Regions from separate parts of the Cytobacillus sp. MT66 genome, predicted to be linked through region 1. Evidence: riboswitches for the same ligand, from Rfam matches in the RefSeq annotation. Region 1 holds a riboswitch; each other region holds the start of a gene.

Region 1 (7,952 bases):
ACAGTATATTAACCGTCAACTTTAATTGTGACTTAAAGCCTGGGGGCATTTGCTGAATCTTTTATAAAGAAATATTTTTTTAGTTTACTACCCCCAAAAACAGGGAACTAAACATCGAATGATCTTGTAAATATTTGAATGTATTTTTCAAAAAGGAGATCTGATGTATGCGTTTAATTCCTACCGATATTGACAAACTCTTGGAAGCGACAGAAGAAATGGCGGATGATAATTTAGGGTATATGATCAGACAAATTGAAATTGACAAATTACTTGAGCTCACACAGGATTGGTAAAAATACAATATCACAAAAAATCCACTCGCATGAGTGGATTTTTTGTTTAAACACATATACTGGAAATAACTGATAACAATTGTAACAATTGGAACCCCCTTTGCGTCAAAGTCATTAAAGGGGTGATGTTTTATCAAGAAAAAATGGTTTTTGTTTGGCGGGGTCCTGTTCATTATCATGACCTTGATCACAATGATAACTTTCAAACCGTCTTATTCCGCAGTGACAGATTCTGGAATAACTGAAGCAGGGGATATCGCAAGCATTGAATCTAAGGAAGCTTTAAATGCTTACTTTCTTAAAAGATTAAAAGAAGAAGAAAAGAGGATGAAACAATCTATCTGGAAGGAATCCGCTGCAGCAAGTGAAGAATCTTCAAAGGCTGATACCGGCAGTTCACAAGATTTTTCAAATACGAATGTTCAGGTTGAGGGGATCGATGAGGGGGATACCGTAAAAACAGACGGTACACATATCTTCCAAGTGAAGGATGGCAAGCTGCAATTGATACGTGCTGTCCCGGCCAGCGAAATGACACTAGATGCACTCATTACGTATGATCCATCATTCTCGCCGACTCAGCTTTTTTTGCATAAAAATTCTTTAATTGTCATGGGCCATAGCTATGAAAAAATGACCAATACAACCCACGGCAAAGGAAAAGACATAGGGATTGCGCCTATCCATGAAACAACCAAGGCGATTATATATGATGTCAAAGATAAGAAGAATCCAAAAAAACTAAGGGAAATTGATATAGAAGGTACATTGGTCTCTTCTAGGCTTATGGACGGCAAAGTATATCTCATTGCCAATAAATATCCCGATATTTGGCTTCTTAAGGAGAATGCTGAAATAGACCTTCGACCGCGTTATTATGATTCCCAGCAGGGAGCGCAGGCTCAGGCAGCTGATTACAAGGATATTCAGTATTTTCCGCAGTCGCAAGAAACTAATTTTACAAACATTGCTGTTATTGATCTAGAGAATCCGAATACAAAAATGCAGGTTACAGCATTTGTAGGCAGCGGCGATCAATTATATATGTCTAAGGAAAATCTTTATCTTGCCGTCAATAAATTTGTTCCTTGGATGATCGAAACATCCAGGTCCAGTAAGCCGCAAACAACGGTCTATAAATTTTCAATCAACGGTATGAAAGTTGATTTTCACAGTTCAAGTGACATTAAGGGAACAATATTAAACCAATTCTCAATGGACGAGTACAAGGGATACTTTCGCATCGCTACAACAGATGGCTTTGTTTGGGATGAAGATCGGCCGTCAGCAAATAATCTATATATTCTGGATGAAAACCTCGATGAAGTTGGCAAGCTTGAGAATTTAGCGAGAGGGGAGCGGATCTATTCTGCCCGCTTTATGAATGACAGGATCTATATTGTCACATTTAGAGAAACAGACCCGCTGTTTGTTATAGACGGTTCAGATCCGAAAAATCCTAAAGTACTCGGTGAATTAAAAATCCCGGGCTTTAGTAATTATCTTCACCCATATGATGAAAACCACTTAATTGGTTTTGGCCATGATACGAAGGTATCAGGGAAAGGTATAAGGGATCGGCCAATTATTCTAACTGATGGTGTAAAGATTTCACTTTTTGACGTAACTGACATGGCCAATCCAAAGGAAAAATTCACAGAAATCATAGGAGGCAGGGGAACGTACTCCCCATTAAACTATGATCATAAAGCTTTATTATTTAATAAGAAACAAAACGTGATCGCATTCCCAATTGCGGTTTATGAAAATAAGAAAAATAGTCCATATGAGTCTGAATTCAACTTCCAAGGAGCTTATGTGTACAAACTTGATTTAACTAAAGGGTTCAGCCTTAAAACAAAAATTACACATCAAAAAGAAAAAATACCCTATGAAGAATGGGAAAATAATATTGATAGACTAATTTATATCGGTGATGCTATGTACGCTTTATCACCTGATAAAATCAGCGCCTATGATCTGAATTCGTTTCAGGAGATAGGTGAATGGACAATAAAGTAGAAATGAAAGGGGGCTTTTGCTTTCGCAAAATATGCGAGAGAAGCCCCCTGTTGATTTCTATTGATCCTCGGAATTAACCATGATCCCAGCAACCTGTGTCAGCCTGGAATAAAAAGCTTCACCCGCAGGGCTTTTATCTAATCCAATTTCTTCAAAAGCTTCCTTCATGCAGCGAAGCCAGGCTTTAGCACGCGTAGGGGTAATTTCAAAGGGCATATGGCGATAGCGCATAGCTGGCGCCCCAAACTCTTCGCTGTATAGGGCGGGTCCCCCAGTAAATTGCGATAGAAACATTCGCTGCTTTCTTTTAATTTCTTCCATGTCGCCAACAAATAATGGAGCTAAATCATCATCAGCGTATACACGGGGATAAAAGGCATTAACTAGTTCTTCCAATGTTTCAGCTCCGCCAATCTCTCCAAAAAGTGTGTTAATTTTATAATCCATTTAAATCACCGTCCTATTTAATCCTCTATTTATATTAATTATAATAATATCACATACGGCTTTTTGTGATTCATATCACAGTTCAATAAATATTATTTTTTTCAAAATAATAGAAAGCATTGCCTCGTTTGACGGCAATGCTTTACATCAATCAAATGGATTATAATCATTTTCCTCAGGTTCCTTTGTTGTGCCAATTGAACTTTCAGCATCAAGATCTGTATTTGTCACAATGGAATCTGTTGTAAAAGCTATAATAGGATCGTATTTCAAATGATGCATTTCTGGAACACCAGTATCCATCACCGCACCTCCTCGTTTATAGAATGCAGGAATTACTGCAAATTTATTCGAGCGGAGAATTTTGAATAAGGCTATATGTAAATTCAAATGATAAGGAAAAAACATTCTTAGGAGGCAGACCTTAGTATGAACAAAGAAAAGGGATTTAATTGCCAAGAGGATAAAGATGTTTTTCATCACTTATTGGAAGAACAGATAGCCTATATTTCAGTTATGGAAGAAGAGGAAAGAATGCGGGAAGAGTTTGAAAATAATGCAGGGGAAAATAGCAATGAATTTTAAAATTAAAATAGGCTTATCCGTCCTAAATGTTCTTTTTCTTTTATGTCTATATTCGCCGCAAACCCTGTATGCCAAGCCTGATGCACCACCATATGCTAAATGGGGCAGACTTGCTATGGAAACAGCCATGGAAAAATATCCAAACGCTGATATTGTTGATTACTTGCATATTGGCAGAGAGGATAAAGGAAATATTGCAACAGAGAGATTTAAGCTATGGGCTAAAGAAGCGGGGCAGGAATTTGGAATCTATATTGATATTGATTTTGATCCAAAAAACGACAAAGTCATTAAAATCAGCACAAGGCAATCAGCTACATAAAACAGATAAAAGCTCTTGTTATAAATCAAGAGCTTTTATCTGTTTTCTTTCCTTGTTTAAGATACTGGCAAAGGCAGTATTCAAGTCTTCGATTAAGTCGTAAGAATCCTCAATTCCAACAGAAAATCGCAGTAACCGGTTGCATACTCCAGTCTGCATCCTGACAGCTTCTGGGATGTCTGCGTGCGTTTGTGTGGCTGGATACGTAATAAAGCTTTCAACTCCGCCTAGACTTTCAGCAAAACTAATCAGGGATAGGTTTTGCAAAAAAGGGTTAACCCAACTTTCATCCTTGATGCGAAATGAGATCATACCTCCGCGTCCCGGATAAAGAACATCTGTGACTGCTTCATGATTCAATAAATAGCTGGCAATTTCTTTTGCATTTTTTTCATGTCTTTCCATTCTTAATGAGAGGGTCTTCATTCCCCGTATGAGCAGCCAGGAATCGAACGGACTTAATACCGCCCCTGCCGAATTGTGATACAAAGCAAGCAGTTCGCATAATATTTTTCCCTTTGCAGCGATGAGCCCTGCCAATACATCATTATGACCGCCAAGGTATTTTGTTGCACTATGAATGACAATATCTGCACCGAGTTTTAACGGTTTCTGCAGTATTGGGGTAAAAAAAGTATTGTCAACGATAAGCAAAAGCTGATGCTCTTTTGCAAAAACAGCAACTTCAGCGATATTTGTCTGTTCCATTAAAGGATTAGTAGGGGTTTCCAGAAAAATCGCTTTAGTACTATCTGTTATTTCCTTTTCTAGCTCAAAAGGTGAGAACGAGCTTAGATATTTACATGTTATTCCCCATTTTTTAAAGGCCTTTTCAAAAAGTCTATATGTACCGCCATATAAATCCTTTGAAACAAGAATCTCATCACCGGATTTAAAGATTGAGAGGACAGTAAAGATGGCTGCCATTCCAGAACTGCAGGCATATCCTTGGTCACCTTCCTCCAGATCTGCAATGGCTTTTTCGAGGATTGCCCGTGTAGGGTTTCCAGTTCGACTGTAATCGTAGCCAGTTGACTCGCCAATCCCTTCATGACGATAGGCAGTCGAAAAATATACTGGCGGATTAACTGTTCCAGTTAGTGTTTCACTGCGGTTGCCGATTTGAGCGAGTATGGTATCATGCTTATACATATTTATCGCACTCCTTTTTCTCGGCTTAATTTCACCTCAAAATGAAATGAAAAAAAGCCTTCTTTAAGAAGAAGACTTATCGGTTAAGAATCGCCATTCTTCTTATCTTCCAAGCTTCTTTAGAAACTTGCAGGAATTAGCACCTTTTCAATCGTTTTATGATTGAAGGTTGCTGAGGCGTCTTAGGGCCTGAACCCTCGACCTCTCTGGATAAGAACTTTAAAAGTTTTTAATTTTCTTAAAGAATACAATAGGACGAAATGAAATGCAATCCTTTTTATCTGCAATTTTTTATCTTTTAGCATGATTTGAATATAATAAGGAAGAAAAAAAGAGTAACTTAAAAAATCACCGGTTTAATCCATAAAATTACTTTTTCAGTATATATATTTTCTCTTGTATCGGAAGTGCATAATTTTCACTGCATAAATATTAAAAACCTTTTGAATAACCTACTTTAAAGTGGTAAAATGTCTTAGGACACATTTATCCTCTGAAAAATATTATTATTCTTTTATTTATCTAGTAAGGGGATAAGGGCTAGAGCTTTTCTCAAATAATATAAGTTGTTATGGAGGTTATTTTCCATGAAAAAGCCGCTGAGTGGTGGAAGGCCTTTAAATCAAGACTTCTTTGGCCCAAACCTTGGCTATGTAATTGAGCAATATGAGCTTTTTTTGCAAGATCCGGAATCAATCGACCCAGAACTAAAGGCCTACTTTGAAACATATGGAGCACCTGTGGTAGAAACAGAGTCTTCAATGGGGACAGATGCAGACACTGCATCACCTGCACAATTAGAAAAAACATTAGCAGCATTAAGGCTGGCAGATAACATCCGTACATATGGCCACAGGGCTGCAGATATCTATCCCTTAAAGGATCATGAACCGGAAAAGAATCTTTTTGAGCTTTCGCAATATGGTCTAACAGAAGCAGACTTGCGAGCGCTTCCAGCAGGCATCATCTGCAAGGATGCACCAATTGTCCTTCTTAATGGATTTGATGCGATTGAATACTTAAAAAGTATATATATGGATACAATTGCATTTGAATTTCATCATGTATATGACGAAAACGAAAAAGACTGGCTACGCCGCAAAGTTGAATCTAGTGGTTTAAAAGTAAAATTAAGCACTAATGAAAAAACAAAAGTCCTTAAGAGATTAACGGAAGTTGAAGAGTTTGAAAAATTCCTTCATCGTACTTATGTTGGACAAAAGAGGTTTTCCATTGAGGGCTTAGATTCCATGATACCTTTGCTTGATCAAATTATTTCTGAATCTGTTTCAAAAGGTACAGATACCATTAATATTGGGATGGCTCATCGCGGACGCCTCAATGTTTTGGCACATGTCCTTGGTAAACCGTATGAAATGATATTTGCAGAGTTCCAGCATGCTCCTAATAAAGACCTAGTTCCTTCTGAAGGATCAATCGGAATTAGTTTTGGCTGGACAGGGGATGTAAAATATCATTTAGGACTAGACAAGAAAATAAAAGACGAAAATACGACTGTTGCGCGATTAACTCTAGCCAATAACCCAAGTCACCTTGAATTTGTGGATGCAGTTGTTGAAGGTTATACCCGTGCTGCACAGGATGACCGCAGTGAAAAAGGGTATCCAAAAACTGATTTCCGTACTGCTCTTTCCATTGTCATTCATGGTGATGCTGCTTTTCCTGGCCAAGGCGTTGTGGCAGAGTCATTGAACCTTGGTCAGCTAAAGGGCTATAATACAGGCGGATCCATTCATATTATTGCTAACAATACGATCGGATTTACAACCGAATCTCGTGATTCCCGTTCTACAAGATATGCCAGTGATTTGGCAAAAGGATTTGAAATACCAATCCTTCACGTGAATGCGGATGACCCAGAAGCTTGTATTGCTGCTGCCAAGTTTGCATCGGAATACCGTGAAAAGTTTAAAAAAGACTTTTTAATAGATCTCATTGGTTTCCGAAGATTCGGACACAATGAGATGGATGAGCCGATGACAACCAACCCGTTAATGTACAATATCGTTAATAACAAACCTTCTGTTAAGGAAGTGTACGCTCAAAAACTTGCAGATCAATCTTTTATAACGAAAGAGACGATTCGTGAAATTGAGGAAAGTGTGACAAGCCGACTTAAGGAAGCTCATGGAAAGGTGCCTAATGAAAAAGCAGACACCCCATCTATGAATCCTCCAGAAATTATTGAAAAAGGACTTCCGAAAATAAATACGGCTGTACCTGAGGCAGATCTAAAAGAAATAAACGAAGAACTGTTAGCTTTCCCAGAAGGATTTAAGGTGTTCAGCAAGCTTGAAAAAATCCTTAAGAGAAGATTAGAGGCGCTGGACGGAACAGCTAAAATCGATTGGGGACACGCTGAAACTTTAGCATTTGCATCCATTCTGAAGGATGGCACACCAATTCGTTTAACAGGACAGGACTCCGAGCGCGGTACGTTTGCACATAGAAATATTGTGCTGCATGACCATGTAACAGGAGAATCCTACTCACCTTTGCATAATCTATCATCAGCAAAGGCGTCCTTTGCTGTGCATAATAGTCCATTATCTGAAACATCTGTTCTTGGATTTGAATATGGCTATAATGTGTTTGCTCCAGAAACACTAGTTCTTTGGGAAGCACAATTCGGAGATTTTGCTAACTCTGCCCAAGTCATTTTCGACCAATTTATCGCAGCTGGCCGGGCAAAGTGGGGACAAAAATCCGGACTTGTTATGCTTTTGCCGCATGGTTATGAAGGTCAAGGTCCTGAGCACTCGAGTGCCCGTTTGGAAAGATTCTTAACTTTGGCAGCTGAAAATAACTGGACTGTAGCGAATCTGTCTTCTTCTGCACAATATTTCCATATTTTGCGCAGACAGGCAGCAATACTAAATAAAGAAGAGGTTCGCCCTCTTGTTATTATGTCGCCGAAGAGTCTGCTTCGCCACTCACTTGTAACATCATCTATCACTGATCTAAGCGATGGCGAATTCAAGTCTATTTTAGAGCAGCCAGGTCTTGGACAAGAAACTGATAAGGTAACTCGATTAGTTCTTGCCACTGGAAAAATGGCTATTGATTTAGCAGAAAACCTAAAGAAAATCGAAAATCAGGATTGGTTC
Region 2 (7,952 bases), on a different contig from region 1:
GTGATCCATTTCCGGCAAGAAGAAGGATATAAACTAGAGATGAGTGAACGGATTGCGAAAATTTTGCTTATCTTAATTCGGAGATTTAAAGCAGATGAAACAATTGAATCCGATGTCTATGTGGAAGATGACCGATTAAAGGGAATCCTAGCCTTCATTGAACAGCATTATACAGAGCCCCTTACATTAGATGAGGTCGCAGATAGATTTTATTTATCATCCAGCTATTTTTCGCGTTATTTTAAAAAGCAGTTAGGGACTGGATTTACCCGCTATATGATGAATATTCGCTTAAAACATAGCTTGAAGGATTTATTATACACAAAGGATTCCATCACAAATATCGCCTTAAAGCATGGATTCCCTAACGCTAAAGCATTTACGAATTTATTTAAAGAGGTCTATGGAGAAACGCCTGTCTCCTATCGTGAAAAAAATGCTAAAGAACCAGTAAATGCTGTGCAAAATTATGATATGGAAGATAAAGAAACGCTGCTAAACTCGCCTGAAATGATGATCAAACTAAGACTCTTAATTTCAGAAGGAGAAGATACAAAAACGATTAGTGATTTAGAAACCAATTTCGAATCGGTAACAATTGATATCGAATCTCCTTCAAAACAGAAGTTACATCATCCAGACAATCTATTGATGATTGGCGAACTGAAAGAATTGCAGAAAGAAAGTGTACGAAAGCAAGTGTTGTTAGCGAAAGATGGTTTGAAAATTAAATATGTCGGGATCCATAGGCTTTTAACAGGAAGGACGATTGCTCCTGAAGTAGAAACGGATGAATTAATTCCAACGACATCCCCTTATTACAATTCAGATGAGGCCATTGAGTTTTTAAAAGCCAATCAATTATCTTTATATATTCATGTCAAATATAACCGGATTGCATCCGAGCAGGAGGCTTATTTAGAAAAACTGCAAAGATTCTTTAAACATTGTGTCACATTGTTTGGAAACAGCTATGTTGAATCGTGGTGCATCATGATTACGGACGCTGCAGATCACCATCGAAATCAAAAAGAACTGGAAACCTTTTATATAAAAATTTACGGATTGCTAAAATCCATCATCCCTAATCTTAGAATCGGCGTTCTTTTACCCTTTTCCTATAACCAAGGTGTGATAGATCGGCATGATCAATGGGTTCTCCAGCAAAGTGAATATGTTGATTTTATTGCCTTCCAAGCAAATACACATGAAATCATTGATTATCAAAAACTAGATGATACCAATTTTGATTTGGCTAAAGACTTTATTAAAGAAAAAACGGAGAAATTAAAACGATATTTAAAACAATACGCGATTGAGAAACCGCTTCACTTAATAACTTGGAATACGATTTCGGGTAATACCCGCTATACCAATGGCACCTTTTTTCGCGGGGCTCTAGTTTTTAATAATGCGATCAGTGTTTCAGATAAGGTGGAAATACTCGGTTTCTGGATCAACACGGAGACGCATGAAAAAAGTTTGGATGTGAACAGTATTCCTTTAGAAGGCATGGAAATGTTCCATTATTTTAACGGCAAACGGCCAGTGTTTTTCGCGATGTCCTTTTTCAACCGATTACGCGGACATATCATCGCTAGAGGGCCATTATTTGTAATGACGGAAAATGAGCTGGGTTATCAGCTTGTTCTCATGAACTCGACGATCATTAATCCGTTTTTATCCATCGAGGATTCGTTTCTTCAGAAATTAATGAAGGAAATGCGAGTGACGATTAACGGGATTCCTAGCGGGAAGTACCAAATTCGCAAGTTTATTTTTGATAAAGATCATGGCGCCTTGTACAAGCTTTGGTGGGAAAATAACAGTGAGTTTGGGATTGACCATGAAATTATTGACTACATAACACGTTCCAGTCACCCATCACTAGAAGTATTTGATGAAACCATTGATGGGGAATGGACCATGTATTCCTACCTCACTGTCAATGCCATTCACTTTTTTGAAATACGAAAGGTCTTGTTCTAGGTAAAAAAAGTACCGTACATTTTCGTCCCATATTTGCTAGTGTTAATAATTTCACGCAGGAATAAAAAGAATACGACAAAAAAAGCCTCTTTTTAAAAGGGGCTTTTTTTTATAATAATCTACGAAAAGAAAAAACACCGGTAGTTTCACAATCTTTTCATGTTATAAAAGCTACTCGAAATTTGCAGCAGCACTACTTAGGAGGTAGTAAACATGGAAAATAGTTATAAAGGTACAAACAAATTACTTACAGGGATTGTCTTTGGGGTTCTCACCTTCTGGCTATTTGCTCAATCATTGGTCAATGTGGTCCCTGCCGTCCAAAAAGACTTGGGCGTTTCCCTTGGAACATTAAATATTGGTATTAGTTTAACAGCCTTATTCTCAGGTTTGTTTATTGTCGCCATGGGTGGTTTAGCGGATAAAATCGGCCGGAAGAAGATTACTAATATCGGACTGATTTTAAGCATTATTGGTTCACTTTGTTTAGTTTTTGCTAATGGACCTGTTCTTCTTGTGATCGGCCGGATTATTCAAGGCTTGTCCGCTGCCTGTATCATGCCTGCTACGATTGCTTTAGTTAAATCTTATTATGAAGGTGCCGAGCGTCAGCGTGCACTTAGCTACTGGTCTATCGGTTCTTGGGGTGGATCTGGTGTATGTTCATTTGCCGGCGGTTTAATTGCCACTTACTTAGGCTGGAGATGGATCTTCATTTTCTCCATTGTAATTGCCGCACTTGCTTTATTACTAATCAAAGATGCGCCTGAAAGCAAAACAGAAACTTCAGGAAAGTTCAAGTTCGATTTCGCTGGCTTAATGATCTTTATTGTTGTCATGCTTGCTTTAAACGTGTTGATTACCTTTGGTGCTGATTTAGGCTGGACAAGTCCTATGTCCTTGATCATGGCAGCAGTGACCATTGTTGGTGCGATTCTCTTCATAAAAGTAGAAAAAAGCAAAAAAGTCGTCCTTATTGACTTCAGCTTATTTAAAAACAAACCATATACAGGGGCAACATTCTCAAACTTTTTGTTAAATGCCATTGCCGGGACAATGGTTGTTGCCAATACGTATGTCCAAGTCGGCCGCGGTTTCAGCGCCTTCCAATCCGGTATGTTATCACTTGGTTACTTAGTGGCTGTGTTAGCGATGATTCGCGTCGGTGAGAAAATTTTACAAAGAGTTGGTGCTAAGAAGCCAATGCTTTGGGGTTCAGTGATTACAACAGCAGGTGTTGCGATTATGGGCTTAACCTTCTTGCCTGATTTAGCTTATACCGTTGTCGTATTTATTGGTTACGCCTTATTCGGTCTTGGCCTAGGGATCTATGCAACTCCATCAACAGATACTTCTGTATCCAACGCTCCATCGAATAAAGTCGGTGAAGCTGCAGGGATTTATAAAATGGCAAGCTCACTTGGAAGCTCTTTCGGGGTCGCGATTTCTGCCACTGTATATAGCGTCATGTCTGCTAGCAACCTGGAGGCAGGGGCAACTTGGGGCATTATTACGAACGTGATCTTTGGTGTATTAGCCCTTCTTTCCATCATCTTTATGGTGCCAAAAAATGCAGGTAAAGAAGATCAAGAGGCAAACGCAGGTCAGGCTGCCTAAAGAAAACTTATTTTGAGCGGAGGAACAGACAATGAAAAGTAAATTAATGACCATGCTTGAAGAACGCAAAGACGAAATCATTCAAATCCGCCGGACTTTGCATGAAAATCCTGAGCTTTCCTTCCAAGAGGAAAGAACCAGCCAGTTCATTGAGGATTTTTATAAAGGCAAAGATGTACATGTAGATACAAATGTTGGCGGAGGACATGGAGTCATTGTGACCATCAAAGGCGGAAAACCAGGTAAGACCATTGGGCTGAGAGCCGATTTTGACGCACTGCCAATCGAAGAGGAAACTGATGTGCCGTTTAAATCAAAAAATCCAGGTGTCATGCATGCCTGTGGCCATGATGGCCATACAGCTTACTTGCTTGTTCTGGCAGATTGCTTGATTCAATTAAAGGATGAAATCCCTGGTACAATCAAAATTATTCACCAGCCTGCAGAGGAAGTACCGCCAGGCGGTGCGATCGGCATGATTGAATCTGGTTTATTAGATGATCTAGACAATATCTTCGGCATTCATTTACTGCCGCTTGGCCCCTCTGGTTTAGTAGGGTATAACAGCGGATATGTATTCCCTGGCCGTGCGTACTTTAAATTGAAAGTCCAAGGTGTCGGCGGGCATGGATCTTCTCCACACTTGGCCAATGATTCAATTGTGGCCGGTGCCCATTTTGTCACAGCGATTCAAACAGTGGTTAGCCGCAGGTTAAATCCATTTGATATGGGGGTTGTCACCATCGGTTCATTTGATGGAAAAGGTACCTTTAATGTCATTAAAGATAGCGTGGAAATTGAAGGTGATGTTCGCGCTATGACGGAAGAAACGAGGGAAACAATCGAACGGGAAATTCGCCGCATCGCTAACGGAATCCAAGAGGAATTCAATGTGACTTGCGAATTAACCTATACACCAGACTATCCGCCGCTTTACAATGACCCGGAAGTGACGGAACTGGTTGCTTCTTACTTAAAAAATGCAAATGATAAAGACATTACAGAGGTTCAGGAATTTGCACCAATGGCTCCTTCTGAGGACTTTGCCCATTATGCAAAAAAATTCCCAGCCTGCTTCTTCTACATTTGCTGCACACCAAAAGGGGTTGAAAAGCCATACTTTAACCATCATCCTAAATTTGATATCGATGAAGATGCCCTTTTAGTAGCAGCAAAAGCAGTTGGAACAGTGGTTTGTGGGTATTACAATATGTAGTTGTGAAAAAATGAGGACGGTTTTCCTTATACAGGGGGACCGTCCCCATTTTTTAATTTGGACGTGAACAAGCACGAAAACTCTGTTCGATAATTTAAGAAAGCGTATTGACTTCCAATAGGTTAGCAGATATCATTATTATTAATTTCATAATTGTCAATCTTCTTATCAAGAGAGGTGGAGGGACTGACCCTGAGAAACCTCGGCAACCAGCATTCCTTTGCACGGTGCCAATTTCAGAGGAATATTTTTTTCCGAAGATGGGAAGGCGGAAACGGATCGCTCTTTATTAAGTTCCTCATCCCCTTCTGTCTTGATTCGCGGAAGGGGATTTTACTATTTGTAGCTTTGTTTTATCGCAGTTGTGTATTGGGCTTAGTTAGGGCATTGCGTAACTCACAAAGGAAAGGTAAGGGGGAACTTATAAATGTCGGCGATTCATATAGCCTTGTTAGGACACGGTACAGTTGGAAAAGGCGTCTATGCCACCATTCAATCTCATCAGGAAAAGCTTCAAGCCCTTTTTGGAAAAGAAGTAAAAATTGTTGGCGTACTAGTAAAGAACTTATATAAACATCACTTAGAGGATCCAAGTGTACTACTAACTGATGATTTTGAAAAAATCATCTCATTGGAAAAATTAGATGTAGTCATCGATGCCATTTCAGGGAAAGAACCATGTTATTCTTACTTGAAGCAGGCCATCCAGCGTGGCTGCCATGTTATCACAGCGAATAAAGAAATGTTTGCCCATCATGGGACTGATTTGAAGCAATTAGCGATCGAAAATAATGTATCATTGGGATTCGAAGCAACAGTTGCAGGCGGAATCCCTGTCATTCAAACACTTAGACAGCTGCTGAACGTCAATAACATTCAAAAAATCCAAGGCATTCTTAATGGAACCTCAAACTTTATTTTGACAAAAATGAGAGAAGAAAACCTCAGCTTTGAGTCTGCGCTCAAGCTAGCACAGGATAATGGATTTGCTGAAGCCGATCCAACCAATGATATCGAAGGCTTTGATGCTTTCTATAAAGCAATGATTTTAAGCGAAGTCGCATTTGGGAAATCGCCGGACTGGAAACAGGTCGTTCGCCAAGGGATTCGCAGAATATCCTATGAGCAAATTGAACTCTTTTCCTCATTAGGATTGCGATTTAAGCATGTCGCCTCCATCGAACAAACGGCCAATGGCATTCAATGCTCCGTTAAACCTGTCCTTGTCAATGAACAGCATCCTTTTTATCATGTAGAAGGCGTGCAAAATGCCGTTTCCATTGATGGGGATATTGTTGGGAATATCAGCCTTCAAGGTCCTGGTGCTGGAATGTTCCCTACTGCTAGTGCTATTGTTGAAGATTTAGTGCATATTGATAGAAAAATTACAGCCCCTTCACATTCAGAACAAAAATTTGCAAAAAGTGAGGCAGCTGTTGTATCTTATTGGGCAATCTGCGGGGATCTAAATACGTCCCTTCTGCCTCCCGCAACGGAAGTAATCGAAAGAGTTCGTCACAATGTATTCATTGTAAAATCATCTGAAGAGGACTTAAATGCTATTAAAATCCCACAAGTACAGATTTATCAAGTACTGGGTGAAGTAAACAAAGAAAAAGTCGTGGCAACTTATTAAATAATGGTGTTTCAAGTTGGGGGCATGCGATTAGCTAGAAGTATTGGCTGATCGCATGCCCTCTCTCTGTGCCTCGCCTGGCAAGTTCTTCAATTTTTTGGTAAACTATTACTCACTTTGAGGGAGTCTTGCAGATGACCCTTTTACCCAATGAGGTGAAGGAATGGAACAAACAGCATTGATTAGTATAACCGTCATTCTTGGCCTTGGGATCTTTTCACAATGGCTGGCCTGGCGGATCCAATGGCCGTCGATTGTCATTATGTCCATTGCTGGTTTGCTTATTGGACCTATTTTTGGATTCATTAATCCGAAAGAGGCATTGGATGAGCTTTATAGCCCGCTGATTTCTTTGGCGGTCGCGATTATTTTGTTTGAAGGAAGCTCAAGCCTGGATATTCGAGAAATCAAGGGCATTTCGAAATCTGTATTCCGAATTGTTACGGTGGGAGCTTTTCTAGCGTGGATCGGCGGTTCGCTTGCGGCGCATTTCATTGCTGGATTAAACCTGGAAATTTCGTTCATCATTGGCGGATTATTTGTTGTCACCGGGCCAACCGTCATCATTCCATTGCTAAGGCAAGCGAAACTAAAGCCGCGTACAGCTGCTGTTCTCAAATGGGAAGGCATTATAGTTGATCCTGCAGGTCCATTGCTGGCTCTGTTTGCCTACCAGGTGATCAAGGTGCTGACCAATGAAATGCTTCATTTCCCCTATTTGTGGAACTTCTTTTTAGGTGCCCTGCTTGCGATATTACTAGGATATGTCATTGGACTGGCTATCAGCATCATGGTCAGCAAGGGCTTTCTCCCGGAATATTTGAAGTCCCCCATCATCTTATCCTTTGTACTGATCTGCTTTACGATTGGCGAAGTGATTATGCATGAAACTGGGATGCTGGCAGTAACGGTCATGGGACTCACTTTAGGACGGACAAAGAAGTACGTATCGTCTCTTGGCAGTATCAGTCACTTTGTGGAAAACATCTCTGTTCTCTTAACATCGACGATTTTTATTTTGCTGACATCATCGCTAACAAGAGAAACAATTGCAGAAGTCTTCACACTGCCCATTATCGGATTCGTTCTTGTGATGCTATTCATTGTCCGTCCGTTATCTATTTGGCTCTCGACGATTCGGACAGAACTGACATTTGCTGAAAAAACGCTGATTGGCTGGATTGCTCCAAGGGGAATCGTTGCCTTAACCGTTTCCGGATATTTCGCAGCGATTCTGCTCGAGGATGGCTATCAAGGGGCTGGCATTCTTACAGCTTTGACCTTTGCACTTGTGTTTATCACGGTTTGTGCTCATGGGTTTACGATCGGTCCATTGGCGAAGAAACTGGGACTTGCCAGTACAGACCCGCCCGGCGTTCTAATCGTTGGCGCAAGCAGCTTTTCTGTTGCGTTTGCCAATCAATTAAAAGAAACGGGCATTCCGGTAATCATATTCGATTCCTCCGGTGACAGGCTGCGCCCAGCACAATTGAA
Region 3 (7,952 bases), on a different contig from region 1:
TATGCCAAACTAAGAAAATATGCTATCAAATAATATTTTTCTGGCATAAAACTTGCAAAAGTCTTTAGTGAGTAAAAAGCTGAGGGGGTCTCACAATGAAAGTTGATATTCAAAGAATGGAAGCGGAGCAAGCAAAAATTATTCTGCAGGAAACAGCGGGACTTGCCATTATAACCATCCACAGGCCGCAAAAAAGAAATGCCTTAACGGCAAAAATGTGGAAGCATTTATCAAAGATAGGAAGGGAAATATTAGATAATCCCAAAAATAAGGTTGTCTTGCTAAGAGGGGCAGGGGAACAGTTCACAGCGGGGTCTGATATTGCTGAATTTCACCAAATGACACTTGAGGAAGCTGAAGAATCCTTTGTCCTGATGGAAGAGGCAATCTCAACATTTGAAAGCTTGCCGATTCCAACCATTGGTGTGATAAATGGGCCGGCTATGGGAGCGGGCCTTGAGCTTGCTCTTGCCTGTGATTTGAGAATTGGGTCGGAGAAATCTAAGCTTGGCATTCCAGTTGGAAGATTAGGAATTACACTTAGCAATAAATTTGCCCAGCGGTTAGTTGACTTAATTGGCCCAAGCCTGACAAAGGACTTGGTCTATACAGGAAGAGTATTAAAGGCAGAAGAAGCATATAGGCTGGGCATGCTCAACTATTTAGTCGATGAGAATAATCTTGACCGGTATGCCATACGGATGGGGAAATTGGTTGCAGCACAATCGCCTGCATCACTGCTAGCTGTAAAAAATTCTGTAAGCGCGTGTGTGAACAGTGTTCCCACAATGTGGGAAGGCAACCAGAAGTTTGTTGATACACATGATTTTCCTGAAGGTGTAGCAGCCTTTGTGGAAAAAAGAATTCCGCGTTTTCCCCGCAGGACTCCGGCAAACTAAAGTTTAAAAAGGAAGCTCAATTCAAGTTTGAGCTTCCTTTTTTATTGCTCTATGTATTAAAATATCGATTGAGTAAAGCTCGATATTCAGCTTCTGCAAAAATTGATCATGAATTTCTTGCTGAAGCTTTTCCATTACATCTATTAAGCGTGTCGTCACCGGATATTTAATGGTTATTTTTATGCTTAAAGCAGGCAGCTGCTGAAGGCTGATCGATACAGATTCACATTTTTCTACCTGTTCATGATTCTTACAGATGATCTCAACCATGTCATGATAGGCTCTTTTATATATTTTTATCGATCCCCGGTGGAAATCTGGGTGGACAATGGTTGTTTCTCCAATTCTCTCTTTTTTCGGCGAAAAAATTTCAACCCCTTTGATTATGAGTTTCTTAAAAAGATTCTGCTCAACCTGTTTGTAAGGAATGGGGATTACATGTTTCCCTTCTGTGTTTCTGATAAATTGTGCAATCTTGATTTCACTGGATGAGCGGATATCTTCAATGTGATAAAACTTCTTTATTGCTCCTAATTCCAAACGGTCAGCGATCATTTTGACCATTTTGTCCGAGGTGCCGATAATAAGTATTTTACTTATAAAGTGATTTTTGATTGCGTTTTGGACCTCAACTTTATGCTGATCATCATTGAATGTGGCTCTTTTAACAGCTGATATGGTGTTCTTTTCAAATTTTGCAGAGGTTCCGGCTATTTTATGTCCATTTAGAATCAGGAGCCCATCATCAATGATAGCGGGGATCTTTTTTTTGTATGCAAAGGATAAAGCACTTGTACTTTTACCAGTACCGCTCTTTCCACTTAGTGTATAAACTTCCATTGTACCCTCCCTTTTCCAAAATATTTAAAACGAATGTTTAAAATATATTGACTTTTGTTAAATATCATTATAAAGTAATAAGCAGATTTAGTGAAACTTAATAATCTAGTTTTCTTATCAAGAGAGGTTGAGGGACTGGCCCGATGACGCCTCGGCAACGGACATCTATGCACCGTGCCAATTCCAGCAAGCAAGGCTTGAAAGATAAGAAGAGGACTTAAATTTGTGTATTGCAACCTCTTCTTTCAGAAGAGGTTTTTCTATTTTCATGCCAAGAATATTTGATAGAGTCAGTACATACCATGTTGTATTCCTCAAGAGATTCAGTCATCAAGACTCGCTTTTTCAGTTATTTTTTAGAGAAATCCCAGTTTTTTTATTGGAATAGTAATTTATTGAGAATGAACACTTTACTCATTTGATTATTTGTATCCTTTTGAAACAGTTGTTTCTAAAAGAAACAAGTTTATTTCTTTTGGAAACAACTTTAAACGGAAAGTTCGAAATATTGTGCGATTTACCCCTAAGAACTTGGCATGAAAATTGCAAAATTAATAGCTATAAAAGAATAGGAGTGATTTCTGTGACAAAGGTAAGATATGAAGAACAGAATCGAGTTGGAATCATAACGATTGACTCACCGCCTGTAAACCCGCTTGATCGTGAGGTATTGGATCAGCTTGAAAGTACTATTAAACAAATTGGCTCACATATTAACGCGGTAATCGTTACGGGAGCTGGAGAAAAAGCATTTGTTGCGGGAGCTGACATTAAAGAATTCCCTGGATTGACACAGGAGACAGGGGAGGCACTTGTTAAAAGAGGACAATCTATTTTCCAGGCATTATCTGAATTAAAGCAGCCTGTCATTGCTGCGATAGATGGTTTCACATTAGGCGGCGGATTAGAATTAGCCCTTGCATGTGATATTCGCGTGGCAACTGCCCGCTCTCAGTTTGGGCTGCCAGAAGTTAAACTTGGCATTATTCCTGGATATGGCGGTACACAAAGATTGCCTAGATTAATAGGTGTTGGAAAGGCATTACAGCTTATTTTATCTGGAGAGTTCATCACAGCAGAAAAGGCTCAAGCGATCGGCCTGGTAGAAGAGGTAACAGAAACAGATGCATTAGGCAAAGCTTTAGAACTTGCGAATGTGATTTCATCAAGAGGGCCAATTGCCGTTAAAAAGGCAAAAGAAGCAGTTCTTAAGGGAATTGAAGGCACTTTGCAAGAAGGATTAGATATTGAAGCAAAATTATTTGGAGAACTTTGCACAACGGAAGATAAGGATGAAGGTGTTGCAGCGTTCTTCGAAAAAAGAAATCCAGTATTCACAGGAAACTAAGGAGGAAAAAAACATGAAGAAAATTGCAGTTATTGGATTTGGAACAATGGGATCAGGGATTTCACAAGTATGCGTGGAAAGCGGGTATCAAGTAACAGCAATCGAGCAAGAGCAAGCCTATTTTGAACGAGGGCGTGCGCAAATTAATAAAAACTGGAATCGTGCGATTGAAAAGGGAAGAATCGATGAAGCGAAAAAAGCTGAATATGAGCAATTACTGACACTTTCTACCGAATGGGAATCCATTTCTGATGCGGACTTCGTTATTGAGGCTGTAAGTGAAGATATTGAATTAAAGAAAAACATCTTCAAAAGAATCAGTGAGCTGGTAGACGAACAGACAATTGTTGTTAGTAATACATCTGGTTTAAGTATCACAGAAATCGCCAGTGTGATTAAAAATCCTGGAAGAGTCATGGGCTTCCATTTCTTTAATCCAGTGCCAGTTATGAAATTAGTTGAGCTGATTAAGGGCTATGATACGGCAGAAGAAACGTATGAGAAATCAAAGCAATTGGTTGAATCTCTTGGTAAAGAGCCTGTAACAGTAAAAGAATCGCCATTATTTGCCGTTAACCGGATTCTTGTTCCAATGATCAATGAGGCCATCTTTGTTCTGCAGGAAGGTGTAGCAACAGCCGAGGATATTGATAAAGGCATGAAGCTTGGTGCCAACCATCCGATCGGACCTCTTGCGCTGGCAGATTTAATTGGTCTGGACACCCTTTTATTTGTTCAGGACTCTTTATATGAGGAAACACAGGATTCTAAATACCGCTCTGCACCGCTATTGAGAAAACTGGTTCGCGCCGGCCATCTTGGCAGAAAAACTGGAAAAGGATTTTTCGAATATTGATAGATTAAAAAGATGATAGAAGGAGGCAAATAAATGAGTACTACCATTGGAGAAATTATTGAATGGTCTGCTGCAAACTACCCGAATAAAACAGGGCTTGTATACAAGGAAAAGGGTCAAAAGTTTACCTTTCATGAACTAAATGAAAAAGTAAATCAGTTTGCTTCCGCACTTACACAACTTGGAGTAAAAAAAGGTGACGTTGTTTCCGTTTTCCTTTATAACAACAGTGAATTTGTTATTACTCAATTTGCCGCAGCAAAACTAGGTGCTGTGTTTAATCCAATCAATTACCGCTTAACAGCCCATGAGCTCCAATTTATTTTAAATGATGCCGGTTCAAAGGTTCTTCTTTTTGAAAAAGAGGTGGCCGGCATTGTTGAGGAAACAAAAGGTTTAGGGGTTAATGTTGACCATTATATTTTTACGGATGAACAAGCACCGGAATTTGCCCTTGATTTTTATAAGCTGCTTGATAAAGGCGAGCCCTCTCCGCCAAGTACTGATGTAACTGAAAATGATATTTATATCATGATGTATACAAGCGGCACAACTGGAAAGCCAAAAGGGGTCCTCCATAAGCATAGAGATATGGTTCATCATTGCTTCTTGATGATTGAATGCAATAAGTTTAATAAAAATGATATCGGGCTTACTGTTGCGCCATTAAATCATACGGCGGAATTGCATACAGCCTTTTTGCCAAGATTGATGGTAGGTGCAACTACATATGTTCATCATCAATTTGTTGCTGAGGATGTACTAAAGACGATTGAGGAAGAAAAAATCACCTCTATTTTTGCCGCTCCTACCATGGTGAATATGCTGCTGAATGTAAAGAACTTCGATCAATACGACCTTTCTAGCCTTAGAGTCCTAGGTTATGGCGGTGCTTCTATGGCTCCGGTATTGATTAAAAGATTTCAAGAACGAACAGGTGCCGATTTAGTGCAGATGTTTGGAACAACGGAAATGGGACCAGTGATGAGTGTCCTTTATCCGGATGAACAATTAGAAAGAGCAGGTTCAGCAGGAAAAGCGATTCTTACCCATCAAATGAAAATTGCCCGCATTCAAGAGGATGGCAGCCCAACAGATCCTAGGGATGAATGTGAAGTGGGTGAAATCGGGGAGATCTTAGTCAAAGGTCCTTGTATGATGAAGGAATATTACAAGCGTCCGGATGCTACGGAAAAGGCGCTAGCTTATGGCTGGTATCATACTGGTGACATGGGCTATGTAGATGAAGACGGCTATATATGGATTAAAGACCGGATGGATTTCATGATCAATACAGGCGCTGAAAATGTTTATCCCCGAGAAGTGGAAGATACAATTCAAGAGCATGAGGATGTCGTTGAAGTAGCAGTTGTCGGTAAGCCTGACCCAGCTTGGGGTCAGATTGTTGTTGCCTTTGTAGTTAAAAAAGATGGCAGTTTGATCACAGAAAAGGATTTAGATCAGTTTCTATTAGAAGGCAAAAAATTAGCCAAATATAAACGTCCAAGAGAATATCACTTTGTCGAAAGTCTTCCAAAGACAACCAGCGGAAAGCTTCAGAAATTTGTACTGGCGAATGAACTTAGGGCAGAAAAGGGGAACGTGAAATGACAACAGAAATAGTGCAAAACAGCTTCTTCGATCTTTCCGATGAACATTTGCAGATCAAGCAGGAAATTCACCGCCTTGCACAAGAACGCATTAAGCCAAGGGCAAAAGAGATTGATGAACAGGGCGTTTATCCAATGGATATTCTGCAGCTGCTATCTGAATATGGATACATTGGGGCAAATATGCCTGAAGAGTATGGCGGGCTTGGCTTAGACCTTCTAAGCTTTTGCCTGATTGTTGAAGAGATTGCACGCGTGTGCGCTTCATCTTCACAGGTGGCTGTTGTCCAGGAGTTAGGTACATTACCGATTATGATTGGCGGAAGCAAGGAACTAAAGCAAAGATATCTGCCCGATCTTGCCTCAGGGAAAAAGATTGCTGCTTATGCATTGACGGAGCCAAACGCTGGATCGGATGTAAGAAGCCTAAAAACACGCGCAGAGCGGGATGGAGATTCCTATATTATCAATGGCCAGAAAATGTTTATCTCTAACGGCGGTGTCGCAGATATTTATTCTGTTTTTGCCCAAACAGACAAGGGCATTACAGCTTTTGTTGTAGAAAAAGATACTCCTGGCTTTGAGGTAGGAAAATTGGAAAAGAAAATGGGGATTAAAGGATCTCCAACAGCTCAGCTATTTTTTGAAAATTGCCGTGTGCCAGCAGAAAACAGAATTGGAGAAGAAGGAGAAGGCTGGCTGATTGCTATGAAAACCTTTGATAAGTCAAGGCCAACTGTTGCTGCACAGGCTTTGGGGATTGCGCAAGGGGCATTTGATGTAGCTTTAGAATATGTTCAGGAACGTGAGCAGTTTGGCAAAAACATTTCTTCTTTCCAAGGAGTTCAGTTTATGCTGGCTGATATGGCAACGCAAATCGAAGCTGCCCGCGGACTTGTCTATAAAGCTGCTTCCAAAGTGAATGAATTAACCGCTACCGGAAAAAATCCTGAATTGACAAAAGGGTCCTCAATGGCAAAAATGTTTGCATCCGATACAGCTATGAAAGTAACAACAGATGCGGTTCAGCTTTTGGGCGGATATGGATTTATCCATGAGTATGAAGTGGAAAGAATGATGCGTGATGCAAAAATTACACAAATTTATGAAGGAACAAACCAAATTCAAAGAGTTGTCATTGCTAGAAATCTATTAGGAGGAAGGTAATGGGAAACTATAAAATCTTATTTATTCACGGAGCAGGCGGCACAAAGAGCAAATGGCGGACGATAAAGGACTACCCTGAGATCTCTAATTATGAAGCGATCGATCTTCCAGGACATGGCGAAAATGAATTCAACCTTATTTCCTCCGTTCAGGACTATGCGGCGTCTATTGATCAGACGATTCAGGAAGATACAATTGTGGTTGGACATTCAATGGGGGGATTGATTGCCCTTGAATTGGCTGCAAGGAACAGTCGTGTAAAAGCAGTTGTTCTGGCAGCAAGCTTCTACGAATTGCCTGTACATCCAAAAATTCTTGGCAGTCTGGCTGATGGGGAATTTCCAGAATCCTTATTTAACGCTTCCTACTATCGCAATGTAAGCCAGCAGCTGCTTCAGGAAGAGAAAGAAGAATTAAATTTGGTGCCTGTAGAAATTACACATGCAGATTTTAAAGCATGCAATGATTACAAGGAAGGCGGTGACATTCTCGAAAGCTTAAAGATTCCGGTATATGCGATTCTTGGCAAGCAAGATAAGCTATTGCCTAAGGAACCAGCAGAGAGCCTGAAAAAACTAAATCCGGCCATCAATATTATTGAAATTGATGAGTCCGGGCACTATATCATGCTGGAACAGCCAGAAAAATTTGCTGAAGCATTGACGAAGGTAATCCAAGAATTAGAAAAGCAGACAGTATAGGAAGACAGATGGGTTTGTTGAATTTGAAAGTTTATTATGAATGATCCTATTGTTTTGATGGAGGAGTGAAAGGAAATGGGATTGTATCGAAAACGAAATGATGGCAGTGAACAGCCATATGCCGCTGGACCCCTAAAGATTAGGGTGCCTTTTGTTCACTATAAGTTTGAATTTCCTGATTGGCTTCAGGGTGCTATTTTATGTGTAGTTCCAATGGGCATCACAGCTGTAATGATGGATGTCCTAGGCATTCCATTTGAATTAGCAATCGCCTTTGTTATTATTAACAATTTTCTTTACCTTCTCCACACACATTTCGGCGACCCATCGATTGCTGGCTGGATTACTGCAGGAATTCCGCTGTATGTGGGATTCCTGACCGGCTTCCCTGAAGGGGATGCCAGAATTCTGGCCTTAATAGCATTGCAGCTGACTGTAGCCTTGATATTTTTGCTTATGGGTTTATTTAAAGGAGCAGACATCCTTGTTAAACGGCTGCCCATTTCGCTTAAGGCGGGAATTCTCCTAGGT

The links. A riboswitch is a leader RNA that binds a small molecule or an ion and turns the genes downstream of it on or off. The one in region 1 is predicted to bind S-adenosylmethionine.
Region 2: linked by a shared signal. The riboswitch ahead of AC1Q59_RS12490 (homoserine dehydrogenase) and the one ahead of AC1Q59_RS00860 (methionine biosynthesis PLP-dependent protein) in region 1 are both predicted to bind S-adenosylmethionine.
Region 3: linked by a shared signal. The riboswitch ahead of AC1Q59_RS16920 (enoyl-CoA hydratase/isomerase family protein) and the one ahead of AC1Q59_RS00860 (methionine biosynthesis PLP-dependent protein) in region 1 are both predicted to bind S-adenosylmethionine.

The regions. Positions count from the first base shown of each region.
Region 1 is NZ_JBXAFB010000001.1:179,209-187,160, forward strand. It holds gene AC1Q59_RS00830 (hypothetical protein) at 168-296, shown strand; gene AC1Q59_RS00835 (beta-propeller domain-containing protein) at 474-2,318, shown strand; gene AC1Q59_RS00840 (globin domain-containing protein) at 2,376-2,765, opposite strand; gene AC1Q59_RS00845 (hypothetical protein) at 2,913-3,068, opposite strand; gene AC1Q59_RS00850 (hypothetical protein) at 3,195-3,350, shown strand; gene AC1Q59_RS00855 (DUF3889 domain-containing protein) at 3,340-3,672, shown strand; gene AC1Q59_RS00860 (methionine biosynthesis PLP-dependent protein) at 3,691-4,824, opposite strand; SAM riboswitch class I at 4,924-5,041, opposite strand; gene AC1Q59_RS00865 (2-oxoglutarate dehydrogenase E1 component) at 5,412-7,952, shown strand, end outside.
Region 2 is NZ_JBXAFB010000006.1:89,534-97,485, reverse strand. It holds gene AC1Q59_RS12505 (helix-turn-helix domain-containing protein) at 1-1,989, shown strand, start outside; gene AC1Q59_RS12500 (MFS transporter) at 2,203-3,606, shown strand; gene AC1Q59_RS12495 (amidohydrolase) at 3,638-4,822, shown strand; SAM riboswitch class I at 4,985-5,089, shown strand; gene AC1Q59_RS12490 (homoserine dehydrogenase) at 5,250-6,458, shown strand; gene AC1Q59_RS12485 (cation:proton antiporter) at 6,622-7,952, shown strand, end outside.
Region 3 is NZ_JBXAFB010000009.1:146,223-154,174, reverse strand. It holds gene AC1Q59_RS16935 (sigma-54 interaction domain-containing protein) at 1-33, shown strand, start outside; gene AC1Q59_RS16930 (enoyl-CoA hydratase/isomerase family protein) at 96-899, shown strand; gene AC1Q59_RS16925 (DEAD/DEAH box helicase family protein) at 921-1,739, opposite strand; SAM riboswitch class I at 1,851-1,950, shown strand; gene AC1Q59_RS16920 (enoyl-CoA hydratase/isomerase family protein) at 2,323-3,087, shown strand; gene AC1Q59_RS16915 (3-hydroxyacyl-CoA dehydrogenase NAD-binding domain-containing protein) at 3,101-3,943, shown strand; gene AC1Q59_RS16910 (long-chain-fatty-acid--CoA ligase) at 3,977-5,554, shown strand; gene AC1Q59_RS16905 (acyl-CoA dehydrogenase family protein) at 5,551-6,720, shown strand; gene AC1Q59_RS16900 (alpha/beta fold hydrolase) at 6,720-7,421, shown strand; gene AC1Q59_RS16895 (hypothetical protein) at 7,497-7,952, shown strand, end outside.